DNA from 2 places in the Thermorhabdus hydrogeniformans genome. Region 1 is predicted to be linked to the other one. Evidence: a T-box and tRNA genes for the amino acid it is inferred to sense, from the RefSeq annotation. Region 1 holds a T-box; the other holds one or more tRNA genes.
What was found. A T-box is a leader RNA that pairs with one kind of tRNA and senses whether it is charged. The one in region 1 lies ahead of serS (serine--tRNA ligase), so its partner is inferred to be a tRNA-Ser.
Positions count from the first base shown of each region.

Region 2: it encodes a tRNA-Ser, which carries the amino acid that the T-box ahead of serS (serine--tRNA ligase) is inferred to sense. The anticodon was not compared.

Region 1 is NZ_JBJYKD010000025.1:39,048-48,987, forward strand. It holds gene ACKX14_RS11840 (glycosyl hydrolase family 18 protein) at 1-276, shown strand, start outside; gene ACKX14_RS11845 (DUF1540 domain-containing protein) at 388-630, shown strand; gene ACKX14_RS11850 (hypothetical protein) at 677-832, opposite strand; lysine riboswitch at 970-1,150, opposite strand; gene serS (serine--tRNA ligase) at 1,242-2,519, opposite strand; T-box leader at 2,593-2,803, opposite strand; gene ACKX14_RS11860 (ECF transporter S component) at 3,000-3,491, shown strand; gene ACKX14_RS11865 (AIR synthase family protein) at 3,505-4,497, shown strand; gene ACKX14_RS11870 (FeoA family protein) at 4,503-4,748, opposite strand; gene ACKX14_RS11875 (hypothetical protein) at 4,745-4,924, opposite strand; gene ACKX14_RS11880 (nucleoside recognition domain-containing protein) at 4,921-6,393, opposite strand; gene ACKX14_RS11885 (FeoB small GTPase domain-containing protein) at 6,371-6,964, opposite strand; gene ACKX14_RS11890 (hypothetical protein) at 7,187-7,393, shown strand; gene ACKX14_RS11895 (NUDIX hydrolase) at 7,456-7,890, opposite strand; gene ACKX14_RS11900 (MarR family winged helix-turn-helix transcriptional regulator) at 8,017-8,484, opposite strand; gene ACKX14_RS11905 (MATE family efflux transporter) at 8,551-9,940, opposite strand, start outside.
Region 2 is NZ_JBJYKD010000017.1:38,020-47,959, forward strand. It holds gene ACKX14_RS09640 (DUF2508 family protein) at 1-231, opposite strand, end outside; gene recR (recombination mediator RecR) at 439-1,035, opposite strand; gene ACKX14_RS09650 (YbaB/EbfC family nucleoid-associated protein) at 1,077-1,388, opposite strand; gene dnaX (DNA polymerase III subunit gamma/tau) at 1,515-3,461, opposite strand; RNA gene ffs (signal recognition particle sRNA large type) at 3,517-3,781, opposite strand; tRNA gene ACKX14_RS09665 (tRNA-Ser) at 3,822-3,917, opposite strand; tRNA gene ACKX14_RS09670 (tRNA-Ser) at 3,971-4,061, opposite strand; gene tadA (tRNA adenosine(34) deaminase TadA) at 4,140-4,604, opposite strand; tRNA gene ACKX14_RS09680 (tRNA-Arg) at 4,660-4,736, opposite strand; tRNA gene ACKX14_RS09685 (tRNA-Arg) at 4,769-4,845, opposite strand; tRNA gene ACKX14_RS09690 (tRNA-Ser) at 4,851-4,946, opposite strand; tRNA gene ACKX14_RS09695 (tRNA-Ser) at 5,066-5,152, opposite strand; gene ACKX14_RS09700 (MFS transporter) at 5,430-6,629, shown strand; gene ACKX14_RS09705 (DUF7305 domain-containing protein) at 6,642-7,793, opposite strand; gene ACKX14_RS09710 (GNAT family N-acetyltransferase) at 7,918-8,538, opposite strand; gene ACKX14_RS09715 (glycerol-3-phosphate acyltransferase) at 8,504-9,760, opposite strand.

The sequences.
Region 1 (9,940 bases):
GCTTTGAGTTACAATGAGGCCATCGCTCTGGCCAGGGAATACGGGTCCGTTATAGTTTACGACGAGACTGCCCAGGAACCCACTTTTACGTACACCGCCGATAATGTGAGACATATAGTGTGGTTTGAAAATGCGCGGAGCTTTTCGGCTAAACTCGACCTGGTAAACGAATACGGTCTTGCAGGCATCGCCGTCTGGCGGCTGGGCCAGGAAGACCCAAGAGTCTGGGAGGTAATACGGCTCAAACTCAAAAAACATAACTTCCCTCTGTTTTAAAAAAACAAAAATTTTTTTGGAAAAACTATCCATATATGCCATGAATCCATAGCATAACAGACCATCAAAAGAGTAAACTAATATTGAACAATACTTTAAGGAGGTAATGATATGGCAAGGATTCACTGCAGCGTATCGAACTGTCATTACTGGAAAAGCGGAAACGTATGCGATGCCTCTGAAATTATGATTACTTCGGATACGATAGGCGACACCATGGGCGATAACTTCGACGCCCCCAAAGCTTCCACCGCCCCTCAGACCCCTGTGGCATCCTGTATGGAAACCTGCTGTAAGACCTTTGTGGCGTCCGACAATGCCGCCAAAAAAGCCGACGGAGTTTACAGAAAATAGCGGTTTCATGATAAAAAGCAGCGCTGGTGCGCTGCTCTTTATTTTATTATTTTCTGTTCAAATCTATCCATATAAATTCTCTCAAGTAATCGGCATAATTTTCCGCCCAATCCTTGTGGCGTGAATGCATGTTTTTTTCCTGCCTCAGCCTTTCAATAAAGGCTTCCATACCCTCCTCGGGGGGAACAAAAATTTTTTGCATTTCTCCACCTCATTTTACAGATAAAAAGTTTTTAATAAAAAACTATTATTTAACATAATATGCAAAAAAACGGCCCGTGGATACTACCACAGCCGTTTCTTTCCGGAGAAAAGCATGGAAACCCCTCCTTCCCACAGCAGTGTGATAGCGCTCCACTCAGGGCCCGGGAAGCCCCGAGTGACAGTCCTGCACCTGTTCGATGCAGGCCCAGCCATGCCGCCCGCCGGCAGCAAGACTTCGGCGATGACCCCTTTCTCCCCTTTCAACGGCCGCCGCCTCCGGGGGATACTCATGATACACCGCGCCTCTACCGCACCTCTTTCGAGGCAAGGTATTTAATGTTTTAAATTGTTTTATTTAATTTTACATTGATGAGCGGCGTTTGTCAAAAGTTTTTTTCCACCATTTTTTATTTACAGATTTTTTCAATGCCTCTCATGTAAGGCCTCAGCGCTTCGGGGACGACCACGGAACCATCCGCCTGCTGGTAGTTTTCCAGTATGGCGGCTGTGGTCCTGCCCACCGCGAGCCCAGAGCCGTTTAACGTGTGCACAAATTGAGGTTTTGCCCCTTTTTCCGGCCGGTACTGGATTTTTGCCCTGCGGGCCTGGAAATCTTTGAAATTACTGCAGGAAGAGATCTCCACATAGCGGTTGTAACTCGGCATCCATACTTCGATATCATAGGTCTTGGCCGAAGAAAATCCCAGGTCGCCGGTGCAAAGGGCCACGACCCGGTAGGGGAGACCCAGGATCTGGAGCACTTCCTCGGCGTCGCGGGTCAGTTTCTCCAGTTCATCCATTGAGGTCTCGGGTTCTGTGAACTTTACAAGCTCCACTTTGTTAAACTGATGCTGCCTTATAAGCCCGCGGGTATCCCTCCCTGCGGAACCCGCTTCCGCTCTGAAGCATCCGCTGTAGGCCACGTAGTATATGGGAAGATCCTCTTTCGAAAGGATTTCCTCCCGGTGAAGGTTTGTGACCGGAACTTCAGCGGTGGGTATCAGGAAGTAGTCGGTGTTGTTATAAAGCTTGAAAGCATCTTCTTCGAATTTGGGCAGCTGGCCCGTGCCGGTCATGCTTTCCCGGTTGACGATAAACGGCGGAAATATTTCTTTATATCCGTGTTTTTCGATATGCAGATCCAGCATGAAGTTTATAAGCGCCCGTTCCAGCCTGGCCCCGGCCCCTTTGTAGACCGTAAACCTGGAGCCGGTAATCTTTCCTGCCCGGTTAAAGTCAAGGATATCCAGGGCTTCCCCTATATCCCAGTGGGCTTTAAAATCAAAGTCAAAGTTTCTCGGCGTCCCCCACCGGCGGACCTCCACATTGTCCTGGTCGCTCCTGCCCACGGGCACCGATTCGTCGGGTATGTTGGGAATGGTGAGGAGAATCTTCTGCAATTCCTCTTCCACGGAACTAATCCGTTCGTCCATTTCCTTGATTTTCTTAGATACCTCTCTCATCTGGGCGATAAGGTCATCAGCCGGTTCGCCGGATTTTTTCCTCCTGGCAATTTCCTCAGACTCCTGATTCCGGAGGCTTTTCAGCTTCTCCGCCTCAAAGAGCAGGTTCCGGCGCTCCTCGTCGAGTCTCAGGAAGTCATCAAGATCCTGGGGCTTCCCTCTCTTTGCCAGGGCATCTTTAACGATGTCGGGGTTCTGGCGTATAAACCTGATATCAAGCATGTTTATACCTCCCTCAAGACATTTTGAACATCTGATTTTATAAAACAAATTTGTAAACAAAAAACCTCCGCCCCAAAGGGGCGAGAGGCACCCGCGTTGCCACCCTTCTTTTTCCTTCATTGCCATAACGGAACTCCTTCTTCACCTGAAGCGCGGAGTCCCGACGCCTTTTTGGAAGGCGCTGCTTGGGGGCGGAATTCTGCACGACCCTTTACCGGCTTGCACCAGCCGCCGGCTCTCTACCAAAAAGGCCCCTGCATACTTTTCCCCTTCATCGCATCTGTGTATTATTATACCCAAAAATCGGAAGAATTTCAACAGCGGGAATAAAAGGGGAGCCCATCCGGTGTAAAAAATGAAATGCCGGAATTGGCATGCCCTCATTAAAATGATATAATTATCATACAAACCAAAGCTGCGGCTTCATGCCATTTCTCATCCCGGCATATTTTATTTTTTACGGGGGAGGGGGTAATATATATGAGCGACCGCATAAAAAAACTGGCCTTTCTCGGGCTTTTTATGGGGCTGCTGGTGATTGCCACATCGGTGTTGCGGTTTCCTGTGCCCACCTTCAACCTTTATTTTAATCTGGGAGAATCGGTAATATACCTGGTGTCCCTCATTTACGGCGCTTACCCCGGCGCCATAATAGGCGGGGTGGGTTCGGCCCTTTCCGACCTCATCGCCGGCTATCCGGTCTGGGCCCCCATAACATTCATAATAAAGGGTCTTGAAGGTTTTATAGTAGGCTCACTGGCCCGAAAATTTAACCCTTACGCCGGTGTGACCGCCGGGGCCCTGTGGATGATGACCGGATACGCCACCGCCGCAGGCTTTTTGTACGGCATAGGGGCTGTTCCGGTAGAGCTCGCCGGCGATCTGATGCAGGTGAGCGCCGGCGCAGTCATCGCCCTGCTTTTGCACGGCAGGCTAAATAATCTTTCTTTTAACGACGAAGACAAATTTTAGAGGTGATACCGCATTGAAAATCGGCAAAATTCCGCCGGAAATTTTAAAGAAGAGCGTATACCCGTTCCTCGGAAAACGTCGGAAGGAAGTGCTGGTTCATTCCGGATTTGGTGAGGACTGCAGCGTTATCGACTTCGGCCGATACGTGGCTGTGGCTTCCAGCGACCCTATAACCGGCGCCGACAAAAACGGCGGCTACCTTTCGGTTTTTATCTCGTGCAACGACATCGCAGCCTGCGGTGCGGAGCCCGTCGGCATCCTGGTGACACTGCTCCTGCCCGAAGGAGCCGACGAGGATATGCTAAAAAACTTGATGGAGGGCATCCATCGGGGGGCGGCCAAAATCGGCGTAGAAGTGCTTGGAGGCCACAGCGAAATCACCGCGTCGGTGGTAAAACCTGTGGTTTCGGTGACGGCTCTGGGGATTGCCGGTAAAGGGGAATACGTCACCTCATCGGGGGCAAAGCCCGGCGACGACGTAATAGTGACAAAAGCCCTTGGCCTGGAGGGCTCTGCGGTGCTGGCCTGTGACTTTGAAGAATTTCTGAAGACAAAAATTCCGCCGGAAGATGTCTACAGGGCCCAGGGGTTTCTCGAAATGATAGGTGTAATAGAAGACGGTCTTACGGCGGCCAGGGCCGGAGTATCGGCCATGCACGACATAACCGAAGGCGGACTTCTGGGGGCGGCTTACGAAGTGGCCGAGGCTTCGGGGGTGGGTATTGAAATATATAAAGAAAAATTGCCCATCCTGCCCGAAACGGCGGCGATTTGCCGGGCCTTTGACATAGACCCCCTGGGACTGATATCCAGCGGGTCCATGCTCATCTGTACCCCCCGGGGCGAAAAAGTGATGGAGGCCCTGGCTCAAAAGGATATACCGGCCTTTCGCGTCGGCAAAATCACCGCCGGCGGCAGGTATTTAATTTCGGACGGTTCGAGAATCCCTCTGAAACCCCCCGAAAGGGACGAACTCTACAGGGCTATCGAAAAGGCAAAACGGTAATCTTTTTATTTTTTTATCACCACTATGCTCCCGGTAATCTCTTCATCGGCAGCTATCCGGGTATTACCTACTTTGAATATATATGACGGGAACTTTTGCATCAAAGACACTTTCATCCCGGGCAGCACGCCCAGGGCCATTAATTTGTTCAGAGTCTTTTTGTCCCGCGCTTCTATTCTGGAAACGACTGCCTGATTCCCCACCTCCAGTTCCGTCAGCAACATTTCTCTGCCGTCCGCCTTTGCCGTCATAATGACTTCCTCCCGTTTTTCATCCACTTGAAGAGACCGCTTTGTCTTACATTTTCAAAGCCGCATCTGGGGCACTTTATCTTGCCGCAGCGCCCGCTCATCGGGCACCCTCTGCACCCGGCGGCCTCCCTGCTGTTTTCATCAAACTCATAGCCGCAAAATCCGCATTTAATCACAGCACCACCCCCAGTGCAGTCAATATCCGGTTCAGGAAAAATCCTGCGAAGAATGCGAAGGGAAATATAAACGCCACTATGGCCAGGGTCGTCTTTATTCCCCGTTCCTTCACCATTATTGAAAACTGGGCGATGCATGGCACGAAAAGTGTCAGTGTGGCCGCCGCCACCACCGTCTGAACGCCGTTTAAAGCCCCGCTTTTTTGAAGATCATAGAGGCCTGCAGCGCCGTAGTCCCTGCGGAAGAATCCGAACAGAAAGGCTTGGGCCGCATCCGGCGGAAGCCCCATGGCTTTCATCACCGGAGCAAGGGCGCCGACGGCCAAGTCAAATAATCCCGTCATCTTGCCCAACCATATCAGGACGCTCGCCAGGATAAACATCGGCACTATCTCGAGAAAATACCACTGTATCCTCGAAAAGGTCTTTTCCAGCACGTTGGCCAATACAGGCACCCTCAGCGGCGGGACTTCCATATAAAAATTCGGCCTTTCTCCCGGCATTATCCGGGCTGTGAGATAACCAATGAACAAAAATACCATTGATATAAATCCGACCCAAACCGCCATGGCGTAGGGCCTGCCCGAAAGGAGAGCCATTATGACCCCCAGCTGTGCCGAACACGGAATGGCCAGCGCCAGCAGGAGAGTGGCAATAATCCTTTCCCTCCTGGTTTCCAGCGTCCTGGAGACCAGGGTGGCCATGGTATCGCATCCGAACCCCAGGGTCATGGGTATGACGGCCCTGCCGTTTAAGCCGATGCCTTTAAAAACCCGGTCCACCAGAAGGGCCAGTCTGGGAAGATAGCCGGAGTCTTCTATGATTGAAAATGCCAGGAAGAAAGTCCCCACAATGGGGAGTATAATGGCCACGGCGTACCTCAACCCCAGGGTTATTATGCCGTAGTCCAGAGCCAGCAACTCTTGCAGCGGCTTATATGGTATCAGCGACGTCACCAGGCTGTTGATCCAGGGGTTGATGTAAGCTTCGAAGATATTGCCTTCTATAAAGTCTACGATGGTGCCCGCCCCAAACTGACCCACGAATTTATAAAGGCCGAAGTAAAGCACCAGCAATAGCAGCGGTATGCCGGTGAGAGGCTGGACGGTAATCCGGTCCAGCCAGGCCTCCATCGAAGATTCCCCGCTCCTGTCTATCCGTATTACTTCACTCAGGATCTTCTCCACCCTTTTTTGCCGCTCCAGAGCGATTACATACTGAAGTGGTTCCCGGTATGCCTTTTTTGTCCTCTCAATTATTTCGGTTATCCTGGAAAAGTCTTTTTCTCTTTGCTTCACCAAAGACAATATTTCTTCATCATCCTGCAGGAGTAAAAAAGCTATGGCCCGCCCGGATAACCTGTAGCCTGATTTTAAAAGGGCCTCTATTTCGGTCGCGGCCTTTTCAATGCCATTGAAGTATACCTCTGGCCTTATTTCATTGAATTCAAGCGGCCCGCCTTCTGTCATAATCCGCCACCTTTCTTTTGAAATCATCCAACCCTCGATGCAGCGCAGCGGCCGTCCCCACAACGGGTATGTCCAGGATTCGGGACAATCTGTCTATATCGACTTTTCTGCCTATTTTTTCCGCCTCATCCATCATATTTACCACCAGAATCACCGGCAAACCGGCTTCCTTTAGCTGAAGCGTCAGGGAAAGCATTCTTTCCAGATTTTTTGCATCCGCCACATGTACCACTATATCCGGCTCTTCCTCCAGCAGCAGCGTCCTGGTAACCCTTTCTTCTTCGGTGATGGGTACAAGGGAATACATGCCCGGAGTGTCTATTACTTCATATACATCCCCGCCTATCCTGCCGGTACCCCTGGAGATTTCCACGGTGGTGCCCGGGTAATTGGAGACCGTCACGTAAGAACCAGTAAGCTGATTAAATATAACGCTTTTGCCCACATTGGGAGTACCCACCAGCACCAGCTTTTTCTTTCCGGCCGCTTCTTCGCCGCCGTCGCGGCCCTTTCTCTTGAAGCCGTCCATTATGACAGTAAAAATATTCTTTTTGTTCCTGCAGCAGTCCATCCTCCGCGCCTCCTTGATAATCATTCTCAATGGCAGGTGAAAAAAAATATTTTTACGCTAACATATTATGATAATTGATATCAATTGTCAATCAGTGATATTGATTATTATTCACGCCCGATGCTGGACTTTCATTAAATTTCTATTTGCTGCGTCGTTTTTTGCATAAAGACTAAATTTCTGGTTATTATATGGACGTAACCTTCTCAAGGAGGGGAGCTTATGGGGGACATAGTTGACATAACAGCCGGACTGGCGGATTTGAAAACCATGTGCTACAGAAACACTCTTGCTCTTGTGAGCCTGATAGAAGTGCTGATAGAAAATGGAGTCATCCAAAAAAACGACGTAGCCTTAAAAGCCTTGGAGCTGGATGAAGAGATACAAAAAAATTTGAAACGTCTTATAAAATGTAAGTTACGCAAATAAAAAAATGGGCAGCCAAAAGCTGCCTTTTATAACAAAAAAAGCCCTGTCAAACCAAAACGGGTTTAAACAAAGACTTCTCCCTTTTCTCTGTAATCCTGATATTTTTTAAAAGAAAGTCTCACAAGAGATTTATCCTGGCTGTAAGTAACTTTCTCCAGAGCCTCATCAATATCGTAAAAGCCGCCTTCGGAAAAACCCAGTTCCGCATTGGGAGTACTGTTTTCGTTGACGGCTTCCATCAGGAACCAGGTAATCTGATTGCAAACGGGCCGTTGCCTGGAATAGGAATAAAATTCGTAGCATGTCTCCCCTACACAGGAAATGATTCTGGCGTCAGCCCCCGCTTCAATTTTGACCCTTTCAACGGCCACCTCCTGGGCGAGTTTTCCGGGGCGAATAACACCTTTGGGCAGCACCCATTCGTTTTTGTCGTTTTTGAGGATTAAGACCCTGTCGCCCGAAAAAACTACCCCACCGGCGCATATTCTTGTGAGCATGCCCTCAGCCTCCTTCTTGTCTTCATTTGCAGCAATTGTCATATGTAAAAATTTCGACACATTTTGCAAAATTCCTTCTTTGTACCTCATGCCTTTTTTACCGGTGGGTTAGCCGGCAACCCTTCGTCAACTTGTAATTTTTTCCACCACCGCCCTTAGCTCCTGCGCGGTCTTCCAGAGAGTTTGTTTTTCTGCGTCGTTAAGCTTTTTTACGTCGTCTATTAAAATTTCCAAAAACCCCTGCCTATATTCTTCCAGTGCTCTGTCACCGGCCGGGGTTATCCTGACCATAACCACACGCCGGTCTTCCGGGAGAAAAAACCTTTCCACCAGCCCTTTTTCAACGAGCCTGTCCACCATTACCGTCAGGCTGCCGCAAGAAGTCCGTATGTCTTCGCCGAACTGGCTCATTTTGTACGGTCCGTGGTTTTTCAAAGTGTACAGCACCCGGTACTGGTTTAAAGTTATGTCAATATTATCGTTTCTCAAAAAGTACTCTCTGTTAATGGACTTCATCCACTTATTGACAGCCCTAAAAAGGCCTTCAATGGATTCGGCCAGTTCCCGGTCTCTGCCTTTCGTGAAGCCACTCACCCTAAAACCTCCTCCATCGCAATTGTGTTTCCCGAACGGTAAGCCCTGTTTCGCCCGGGGATTTTTTTATTTTTCCGCCAGTCTCTCTTTTTTTACAACCCGGCTCTCCTCTCCTTCGTGATGCTCTACCGGCTCAATAACCCGGGCTTTTTTCCACCGCCCGGTAAAATAATAACCCACGCTCAAAAGCGTACTTAAAATCGAGCTGAGCGTCATGGCCACCCACACGCCGTTGCTGCCCAGCGGGGTGAATTTTGAAAGATAATACGCCACCGGCACCCGTACCACCCACAAAGAAAATATGGATATCAACATGGTTATGAACGTGTCTCCCGCACCTCTTATGATGCCGTTGGACACCCATAGCATGCCGAAGGGGATGTAAGAGATCCCCAGTATCCTCAATATTTTTGCGCCCTCCCTCAACAGGGCATCATCGCTGGTAAACATGGTCAAAAGCTCCTCCGGGAAAAACCATACCAGACAGGTTACAAAGCCTGTTATGATGAGAGATAGGACGCTGGCCCATTTCATTACTTGTTTTACCCGGTCATACTTCCCCGCCCCTATGTTTTGGGCCGTAAGGGACGATACAGCCAGGCCGATGGACATGGAAGGCATGAAGGAAAAAGAATCTATCTTGCCGGCGGCGCCCCAGGCCGCCACGACCATCGGCCCAAAAGAATTCACCACCGACATCATTACCGTCGACCCCAGGGCTACTACGGTTTGCTGTATTCCCGCAGGCAACCCGATTTTTATTATTTTTTTCGTCAGTTCGCCATCATATTTAAAATCGCTTATTCTTACTGTCAAAAAGTGGTCAACGCTGTAAAGATATCTTACCGCCAGCAAAAATGATATGGCCTGGGATACCATGGTAGCCAGTGCGGCACCGTTTATGCCCATTCTGGGGATGGGGCCCAACCCAAATATAAAGATTGGATCCAGTACAATGTTTATCATGGTTGTGTAAAATAGAAATTTCAGCGGCGTCCTGGAATCTCCCAACCCCCTGAGCACAGCACTTATGACATTGTATCCGAAGGTGAATATCATCCCCGCAAAAATTATACTTAAATAACCGCTGGCGGGATTTATCAACTCTTTCGGCGTATTCATCAACACAAGGATCGACCTGTGGAATAAAATTCCGACAATGGTTATGAATACTGCCGAGATTGAAAGCAGGAACACGGAATTATTTACGGTCTTTCTCATCATGTCCTCATTGTCGGCACCCTTGTACTGCGCCACCAGTACGGTGGTTGCCACCGTTATACCCATAACCAGCGAAACCAATACAAATATTATCGGAAAGCTTACGGAAACCGCCGCCAGCGCTTCGGGGCCCAAAAACTTCCCCACCCATATGGTGTCGACGGTGTTGTAAAGAGTCTGCAAAAGATTTCCCAAAAAAAGGGGGATGGAAAACTTTATGAGGTGCATTGGGATG
Region 2 (9,940 bases), on a different contig from region 1:
AAGGTAAATGTATTTTTTCCTGGCGGCCTCTTCGGTGAAGATGGCGTGGTCCACCAGGTCGGGGTCGGTCACGCATTCGAAATATTTCTGGGCCCTGACCCATTCCTGGTGCGCCTTTTTTACTTCGTCGGCCAGGAGTATTTCTGGGGTCTTTACCGTTCCTTCATCTTCCCCTAAAAAAAGGCTTGAAGAAATATCCGACAGAAAGCGAAAAACATCCTCTCTTTTCATAAACTCATCTCCTCATATGAAATTGTAACCACTTTCAATTTCATTATTCAGAGATGAGTGCTGTGAGTTAAAAGTTGTAGGTATTTTGGTTAATAAGGATTTTGCTTGGAATTCACAGCATGGGTGAATGCATGCTCTGAAAAGGCTATCAAATATGGGAGGGCATAAATTTTATTAATATTTTATAAAAGATATGAGTTAAAATGACTATACCTCCCGGCGGCCCTCCAGCGCCTTGCTCAGGGTAACTTCGTCGGCGTATTCCAGGTCGCCGCCCATGGGGATGCCGTGGGCTATGCGGGTAACCTTCACCCCTAGGGGCTTCAAAAGTTTGGCGATGTACATGGCCGTGGCCTCGCCCTCCACATCCGGATTGGTGGCCAGGATTACTTCGCTCACCCCCGACGGGATCCTCGCCAGCAGCTCTTTTATCTTTATATCGTCGGGACCGATTCCTTCAAGCGGAGAAATGGCGCCGTGCAGCACGTGGTAAAGCCCCTTGTAATCCCTGGTCTTTTCCATGGCGATTACGTCTTTAGGGTCTTCCACCACCATTATGGTGGTTTTATCCCTGTACGGAGCCCTGCAGATGCCGCAGGGGTCTTTATCGGTGAAATTTCCGCACACCGAGCAGTAGGTAATGGACTCTTTGGCGTTTTTTATGGCTTCGGCCAGCTCCGCCACCCGCTCTCCGGGCATCTTCAGTATGTGAAATGCCAGCCGCTGAGCCGTCTTGGGCCCTATGCCCGGCAGGCGGGAAAGCTCTTCGATAAGTCTCCCGAGAGGTTCTGCGTAATACGACATCAAAAACCCTTCCTTATACCACTCAAACGGGATTGATTCTTTTAAAACAGGCCGGGGATATTCAGCCCGCCGGTGAGTTTGCCCATCTCCTGGCTCACCATCTCTTCGGCCTTCTGCAGGGCTTCGTTGGCGGCCGCCAGAATAAGATCCTGGAGCATCTCTATATCGTCGGGGTCCACGGCTTCAGGCTTTATCTCGATGCTGACCAGATCCTTTTTCCCGCTGGCCACCACTTTCACGACTCCGCCCCCCGCGGTGGCTTCCACGGTCCTGGACTTCAGTTCCTCCTGGAGCTTCATCATGTCTTCCTGCATCTTCTGGACCTGTTTCATCAGCTTGTTCATGTTGCCCATGTTCCTCAAAGAAATCGCCTCCTTAATATACTCCTTAATATAGTTGAGTGGCGTATAAATTCTTTTTTTACATCACACTATTATCACTCCGAAATTTATTACTTCGAATCCGAACCCGCCATGCAGTTACAATATCTCTACGATATCTTCTCCAAAAAAGTTTATTACATTTTGATAAAATTGTTCGTCGGAAATATAACTTGCATTTTCTTCTCGAACAATATCTGCCCTTCCGCCTTCATTCTCTTTTTCTGAAACGAATTCAATCACGGAATTTTTTTTTGAGCCGGCGGCCCCTTCGCCGGATTCTTCCGGCGCAAAGTTCGGAGCGGGGGCGGCGCTTTCAATACCTTCGGGGTCAATTTCGCGGCCGGATTTACCCTTTTCTCCCCCGGACGCCCCATCCGGCGGTTCCTGCTCAAATCCTTTGATAACTGTATCAAAACCCGCTATTTTTTTCACGGTCTCTTCTATTATATGCTTTTCGGCCTCAACTTTTTCTTTATACACGGAATTTCCGTTGTAATACAAGTACAATTTATTCTTTTCCATTCTGCCGGGCCTGATGTTACCCGCATTGATAAAACTTACCAGCGTCATTTTTCGCTGCCTTTCCAGTTCTTGGATCACGGCGGGCCAGGACTTCATGATTTCACTCAAGACGGCTTTATCGTCAAGGGCCGGTCTGCCCTCGGGCTCAGACACCGCTTCACCCTGATTCACGCCTGCGCCGGCCCCATTAACGCCCGAACACGGTTCTTCAGTCTTCTCTTCTTCCTGTGAAACGGCCGTCCCGACTTCCTCTGCCTTTAAGGGTGAGCTGGCTTCTCCCTCGACATCAAAAGGCCTTCCAGCATCTTCCATAGCTGCGGACTGCGCCCTGACCCCATCCATTGTCCCGATCAACTTTTGCATTTCTTCCTGCAGTTTTTCCACCCGTTCCTCCAGCACCTGAATGCGGCCTGCCATGCCGCTGTCCCCTTCCCACAGCTCGGGCAGGGTCAGCTTCGCCAGGGAAGCTTCCAGCACGATGCGGGGCTGGGATGACCATTTCAGATCCGAGGAGGCGTTTTTCAATATATCTATTATGCTCAGCAGTTTCTCCACCGAATAGTTTTCGGCAATTTTTTTAAGTTCGTCATAATCCTCGTCGGCCACATCCACCAGGGAACGGTCACCCCCCAGGCGTATGACCAGGATGTTCCTGAAGTGCTCCAGCAGGTCGTCCATAAAGCGCAGCAGGTCTTTGCCCTGGGCCGCCACCTCTTCCACCACGTCCAGAAGGCGTGCGCAGTCCCGCCGGTAAACCGCCTCCAGCGCCCGGTAAAACACATCCCGGCTGACAGCCCCCAGGAGGCTCAGGGCATCTTCATAGGAAAACTTTTCCCCGCCGAAGGCAAAAGCTTTATCCAGGAGGCTCAGGGCGTCCCGAACAGAGCCCTGGGAATTTCTGGCTATAAGCATCAGGGCCTTTTCGTCGGCATTTATACCGTTTTCCCCGGCTATCTCTTTCATCCGACCGACGATTTCCCTGGCGGAGACCCTCCGGAAGTCAAACCTCATACACCTTGAAAGAATGGTTGCGGGAAGTTTATTGGGCTCGGTGGTGGCAAGGATGAACACCACATGTCTGGGAGGCTCTTCCAGAGTTTTTAACAGGGCGTTAAAGGCCTCGGTGGTAAGCATGTGGACTTCGTCGATTATGTAAATCTTGTAGCGGCCTTCGGACGGCGGGAAATTAACACTGTCCCGGAGGTCACGGATGTCGTCGATGCCGCGGTTGGACGCCGCGTCCATCTCAATGACATCCATCATGTTGCCGCTGTTAATGGCCCGGCAGGAAGGACACTCGTTGCATGGATTTACCGTTGGACCCTGCTGGCAGTTCAGGGCCTTGGCGAAGACCCTCGCCGTGCTGGTTTTGCCCGTGCCGCGCATGCCGCAAAAAAGATAGGCATGTCCTATTTTGCCGCTCTTTATCTGGTTTTTCAAAGTGGTGATGATGGGCTGCTGGCCTACGATTTCTTCAAAATCTCTCGGCCTGTACCGCCTGTAAAGAGCCACATAGGACATAGAAGATCTCTCCAATCTTAAAAAGCCGCCGGTAGTTCCGGCGGCTGAACTTTAGCCGTGCACCCTCCGTCGATCTATCCCTCCGGGCGTTACATTGATAGTTAGCTCCGGCCAGGCTTCCCCGCGGCACATGGAAGGGCTTCCTTACCGCTGCTTCCTCCCGGACCTGACGGGGTTCGAAAGTTTCCATTGCGCGGGACCCGACCCTCTTTGCCACTTGTCAAAGCCGGACCCCACAGGAATAAGACCTCGGGAGGGAGTTCGACCCCACTGTAGCGGATTGTGGGTACAGGGCACCGCTGCCTCCCCGTCTAGCACGGCAAAATTTTTTTCATGATTCGGACTGTATAGATACAAAAATGGCGGAGAGAGCGGGATTCGAACCCGCGAGACGGGGTTTTTCCCCGTCTACTCGATTTCCAGTCGAGCGCCTTCGACCAACTCAGCCATCTCTCCACATCTAATGTCACAGAAGTCAGATGTCATATATAGATGTATAGATGTGTAAATGGCGGAGAGAGTGAGATTCGAACTCACGAGGCGGTATTGCCGCCCACTCGCTTTCGAGGCGAGCGCCTTCAACCTCTCGGCCATCTCTCCACACAGAGAATCCGTATATTAAAAATCTTCTATTATAAAATCTTCCAACCTGCAGATGAATTTTGTCGGGAATATAATTCAATCCGCTTTTTCTTGCGTTCTCCTGGCCCTGAAGAAATTTTTCAGGATTTCGCCGCACTCCCCCGCCAGCACCCCGGCCACCACTTCAGGCCGGTGGTTGAACCGCCCATCCGCTGGAAGGTTCAGAAGGCTTCCGCACGCCCCGGCTTTGGGGTCAAAAGCGCCGAAGACGAGCCTATCCAGCCTGGACAGGATCACCGCTCCGGCACACATGGGGCACGGCTCAAGAGTCACATAGAGACTGCAGCCGTTAAGTCTCCAGCTGCCGATAGCCTCGCAGGCCTTCCTTATAGCCAGGAGCTCCGCATGGGCCGTGGCATCCTGGCTGGTCTCCCGCAGGTTGTGAGCCCTGGCGATGATTTTACCGCCCATGGCCACCACCGCCCCGACGGGCACCTCATCCAGTTCAAAGGCCCTGCAGGCTTCCTTCAAAGCCTCCCGCATAAAATAAACATCGTCCAAAGCGACGTGTTCCCCGTGCATGTGTCACTACGTTCTTTCGATTTTGTCAAAAATATGGTGCGCCCGGGAGGACTCGAACCCCCGACACGCGGTTTAGGAAACCGCTGCTCTTTCCTCCTGAGCTACGGGCGCCCGCCGAGAAATGAGAGGTAAAAGATTTGTTTTGGCGCGCCTGGCAGGAGTCGAACCCACAGCCTTCTGATCCGTAGTCAGACGCTCTATCCAGTTGAGCTACAGGCGCATGAATGGCGGAGAGAGCGGGATTCGAACCCGCGACACGGATTTTAGGTCCGTGTAATCGCTTAGCAGGCGACCGCCTTCGACCTTCTCGGCCATCTCTCCGCAAATGGTATCGAAATCTGGGTTTCGGATGTCAGAATTCACATACCCGCTGGATTTGCGGGCGCGGCAAATCTTCTTCTGACTTCTCTCCGCTGACCTCCGCTTCTGACCTCCATAAATGGCGGAGGGGGTGGGATTCGAACCCACGGCTCTTTCGAGACACTGGTTTTCAAGACCAGCTCCTTAAACCACTCGGACACCCCTCCTACCGGTGACTATTTAAAAGTATAGCATATAAAAACACCATTTGTCAACCGGACGCAATTGCTTCAGTTTCGGCATCCACCGATATTTTACCCGCTTCAATTTTAAATCAAGAGGTTTACTTGCTTAATATAATATACATGATAATAGCAGCAAAATCAACCGGAAAATTCCGAAAGCGGAGCATTGATTTTGCAAAATAAGTTTGTTAAGATAAAAATGCATCTCAATATTATCTCAATACACATTATAAAACTTATTGAAACCGGAGGAATGGAATTGCATATTCATATAAACACGCCTTACATACCCCAGTGGCAGAGGAATTTGTTCCTCATCGCACTGGGAGTTTTTGTGGCGTCCATCGCCTTCAGCATCATCACGCCCTTTCTGCCGATTTTCCTGCTGCAGCTGGGCTTAAAGAACGATACATCCCTCTGGTCGGGCCTTATTTTTTCCATAAATTCCCTCACTTTCGGCTTAATGGCCCCCATTTGGGGCTCCATATCGGATCGCTACGGCAAAAAGCCCATGATGCTGCGGGCCGGCATAGGCATGGGCGTTACTTATTTTTTAATGTCAATGGTAAACAACCATATCCAGCTTTTCATACTAAGGGGCGTAAACGGCATCCTGTCGGGGTACATCCCCGCCGCCATTACCCTCGTGGCTTCCACCAGTCTCCCGGAAAACCTCAACTACAGTCTTGGAATAGTCCAGGCCGCCTCGGCCATTGGCAACATCACCGGCCCTCTGGTGGGCGGAGCCTCCGCAAAGCTGTTCGGCATAAGGGGGAGCATGATATTCACGGGAATGCTGCTGTGTCTGGCAGCCGTGCTGCCCTTTGCCGCCAGGGTAAAAGAGGAAGTCACCCCCGGGCACAGGACTTCCATCCTCGAAGATATAAGACGTGCCGTTCAAAACCGGCAACTTCTGCTGCTTTTTCTGGCCTGGCTTTTAATACAGGCCGCCCTCATGGCCGTCTACCCCACTCTGCCCCTGTTCATCGGCAAGATAACCGAAAAAGATGCCGAGCTTTACACCGGCATTGTGTTCTCCATAGTCGGCATTTCCACCGCCCTGGGAGCGCCGCTGGTGTCAAGAATCCGGAAAGTCCCGGTGGCAGCCATTTTCAAGTGGTCCCTTTTTTTCTGCGCTGTGCTCACCGCCCTACAGGGGCTGGCCGCTTCCATCTTTACTCTGGGCTTGCTGCGCTTCATGTTCGGGTTCTTCAACTCCGCCGTCACCGTGGCGGGCAACGTGCTGGTAGCCGAGAACAGCGAGAGGGATAACCAGGGCAGTTCTTTCGGAGTGCTGAACAGCATAATGTCCATCGGTTCCGTGCTGGGGCCCATTCTCGGGGGCTACCTGGGGGATCACATGGGTCTTTCCTACTCATTTTTCGGCGGGGCCGTGCTCCTGCTCCTCGCCTTTTTCCTTTCGACTTTTATCGAAAAAAGCGCGGGGGATTACGCGTAGCCGTTATAACCGTTAATAAACGTCCTCCCCCGCCTGGGTTTTCCACGAAATAATCTTTATATAGGTATCTGAAGACCCGGGAAGATAGTAACCGGGATCTTTTATTTTCCCGTTATAAATTACGGATATGTTGCCGCTGGCCGAAAAATTTCCGGCGAGAATGCTCCCTTTTATAACGATGTTACCGTGAATTTTTTCATTATGGTTTATGAATATACGGCCCGGCGTGTATATGGTGCCGTCTATATCAATGTTCCCCTGCTTTTTAATATCCACGTCGCCCTTTGTAATTATGGTCAGCACCTCGCCGGTGTCGCTGTAAACGCCGCCCTTTGTCAGATGCAGGTCCCCCGTCACGAAAAGCACACCTTTTCCGCTCAGGCTGCGGGCATAAACATCGCCGTCGACAAACAGTACCCCGTCCACCACTATTTCGTCGCCGGTGAGGTCGCCATCGATGTACTTACCTTCCCCCTCGCCGGCCTCATCATCTCCCCCTCCGGCCCCCGCCATCTCCCTGTATCTGTGTTCATCGAGGGGCGGGGGTTCTATATCTTCCGCAAAACTTTCGGCGCCGCCGGTTATGTTATCTTCACCGCGGATCTGGCCGGTGGCTCTCACATTGCCGTAAATCTTGGCATTCCCCTTTAAATCAAGATTTCCGTTCACATACACATCTCCCGTGATTTCCACGCTGCCTTTAAACTGCGTGTCCTGGAGATCCGAGTATACGTTGACCGCGTTGTAAAACGCCGGATGGGTGCGGGAAACGTCGGCGGTGACGGAAAGCCAGCTTTTGCTTTTGCCTGCAAAACCTGTCGACCGGATTTCCAGCGTGTCAAAATCCAGTTTGGTTATGTCAACACTGTATGAACCGTCTCCCAGGGCGTGGGATTTGCCCAGGAAACCCCGCCACACTGCCCCGGCCTTATAGTCCGGGTTTTCTTTCAACATCGAAAGCGTCTTTTGTATCCCGGCTTCCGCCAGGTAGTGGGCCTTCGTGCTGTCCCTGTAGTAGGAAGCCGTTTTTGTTTCTCCGGTAGCCATTTCCAGTATGCCCACCGCCAGGAGCATTAGGACGAGCACCGCAAAAAGCACTGCCACCAGTACGGCACCCTCCTGGCTTTTTTTATTTTTTAAATTATTATCAAACCGGTGCACCATAATTGCTCCTCCCGACAATTCCTAAATCCGGTAATGTTTAACCGGCTACGGCGGGCGCGGCGTTTTTCCCGCTGTAAAGCTGTAAACCTTTAATCATGCCGGATCGGGTCCTAAAATCCGGCACCTAGCGGCGTGAACATTCCCGGACCATTATGAGCCAGTCCCCCTGAAGGTCTCTGGCCCTGCCGGCCGGGCGAAACCCGTACTTTTCATACATGTTGACGGCGGGGGTGTTGTCCGGCCTCACTTCCAGTTTTATTTTCTTAATCCCCAGCGATTCCATATAATTTATGCCCGCCTCCAGCAGCTTCCTGCCGATCCCCCTGCCCTGGTGTTCCGGCTGAACCGCAATGGACAGGAGCTGCGCACAGGGAAGGGTAGACATCTCAAATTTCATGTAAAAAAGCTTGTTCCTTATAACCCTGAAAATGGTGGCCGGATTGAGGCCGTATGCCCCGAAAGCGGCCCTTGCGGCCATTTTCACAATAAATCCGGAAAAAACCGCTCTAAGCCAGAGCCTTTTAATATCGTCGGCCATCACGATGTACCCGCATACCTCATCGCCCGCCACCGCCACCATGAAGCCCTTGCCGAACACCGAATGAAGCAGGGTAAACATATCCCTGAAGGCCTTTTTTAATTTGGCGTTCACCGGTGCAAAAAAAGATATGCTGCTTTCAAAAGCCGAGCAGAAAATGTCCACAACGGCCTCAATATGCTGGATTGTCGCGGGGATTATTTTCATATCCCTGCTCCTCCGTCTCCATAAGCTCTGTAAGGAATATCATCTGGTCCACCGTAACAAACTCATATCCGCCGGCCCTGAGATTGTCTATGATTTCCGGGAGGGCTTTTACTGTAGACGAGCGGTTGCCCCCTTTAAATGTAACGATGTCCCCGCTGTCGTGCAGCAGGATTATGGACCCAGGCTTTACCCTGCCGGTCACATTGGCCACTATATTCTTCGGCGGCAGTTCGGCCCAGTCCATGGCCGAAACATCCCAGAGGACTATTGTATATCTTTCGTCTCTCAGCATTTTTGTCGCGTAGGAAGAGTACAAGCCTCTCGGCGGGCGAAAAAGGGTGGGCCTGATGCCGGTGGCATCTTCTATGGCCTTTTCCGCTTTTTTTATCTCTTCATAGGTAGCTCTGGCGGAAAGCGGTATCAGGCTTTTATGGGTATAGGTGTGGTTCCCGATGGAATGGCCCTCCCGCACAATCCTCCTTGCGATATCCGGATACGCCTCGACGTTTTTGCCTATGAGAAAAAACGTGGCGGGAACATTCTTTTCTTTTAATATATCCAGGATCTCGGGGGTATACACCGGGTCCGGCCCGTCGTCAAAGGTGAGCGCCACGTATTTAAAATGGTGAGGCCCGTGCCTTATGATGTCTTTTTGAACTCCGAATCCCTTGTAAACATATTTGTTGAAATATAACAGCAGCAGGAATCCCATTACCATTAGCCCGAAAGCCATTCGGGTAAAAAAAACGGGTTTTATCCTTTTTTCGAGGAACGAGGGCCAGAACTGGACGGCAAGCCCGGCAAATATTATGAAGGTTATGGCTATGAAGGAATCGCTCCGGAAAAACTTAAAGGACAGAGCCGGAACAAGAAAAGATGCAGTAAATACGGCATTGTCATAATCCTTTAACAATTTTAATATGAGCAAAAAGCTAAAAAGCAGCAGCAATCCCATAACAGGCGACATCAAAAAAACAATCCCCAGGGCCACCGCTTCGGCGGTATTCCCCCGGAATTTATAAAATAAGGGCCTGGTATGGCCCGCCAGCACTCCCGCCGATGCGAAAAGATACGAAAGGCCGGAATGAAGGTACAATCCCGACACCAGCAGCGTAAGATACCCTTTGGCAAAGTCCAGCAGATATTTTTTTCTTTCATCACCGACCATAAAATAACTGCCTATGACATAGGACAACGCCGCAATGATCCATAACCGGTACATAGAGGTTACTCCCCACAAGCAAGATTACCATTTTACCGCTTTATTTTATATTATCACATTCATATCCTATTTCAACCTTTTAATCTTAATAATTTGATACACGAAATAAAACCGGACTGTTTCACTATACTTTCTCTTATTGAATTTTATTGCTAAAATGAATTAGAAAAAGAAAATTTA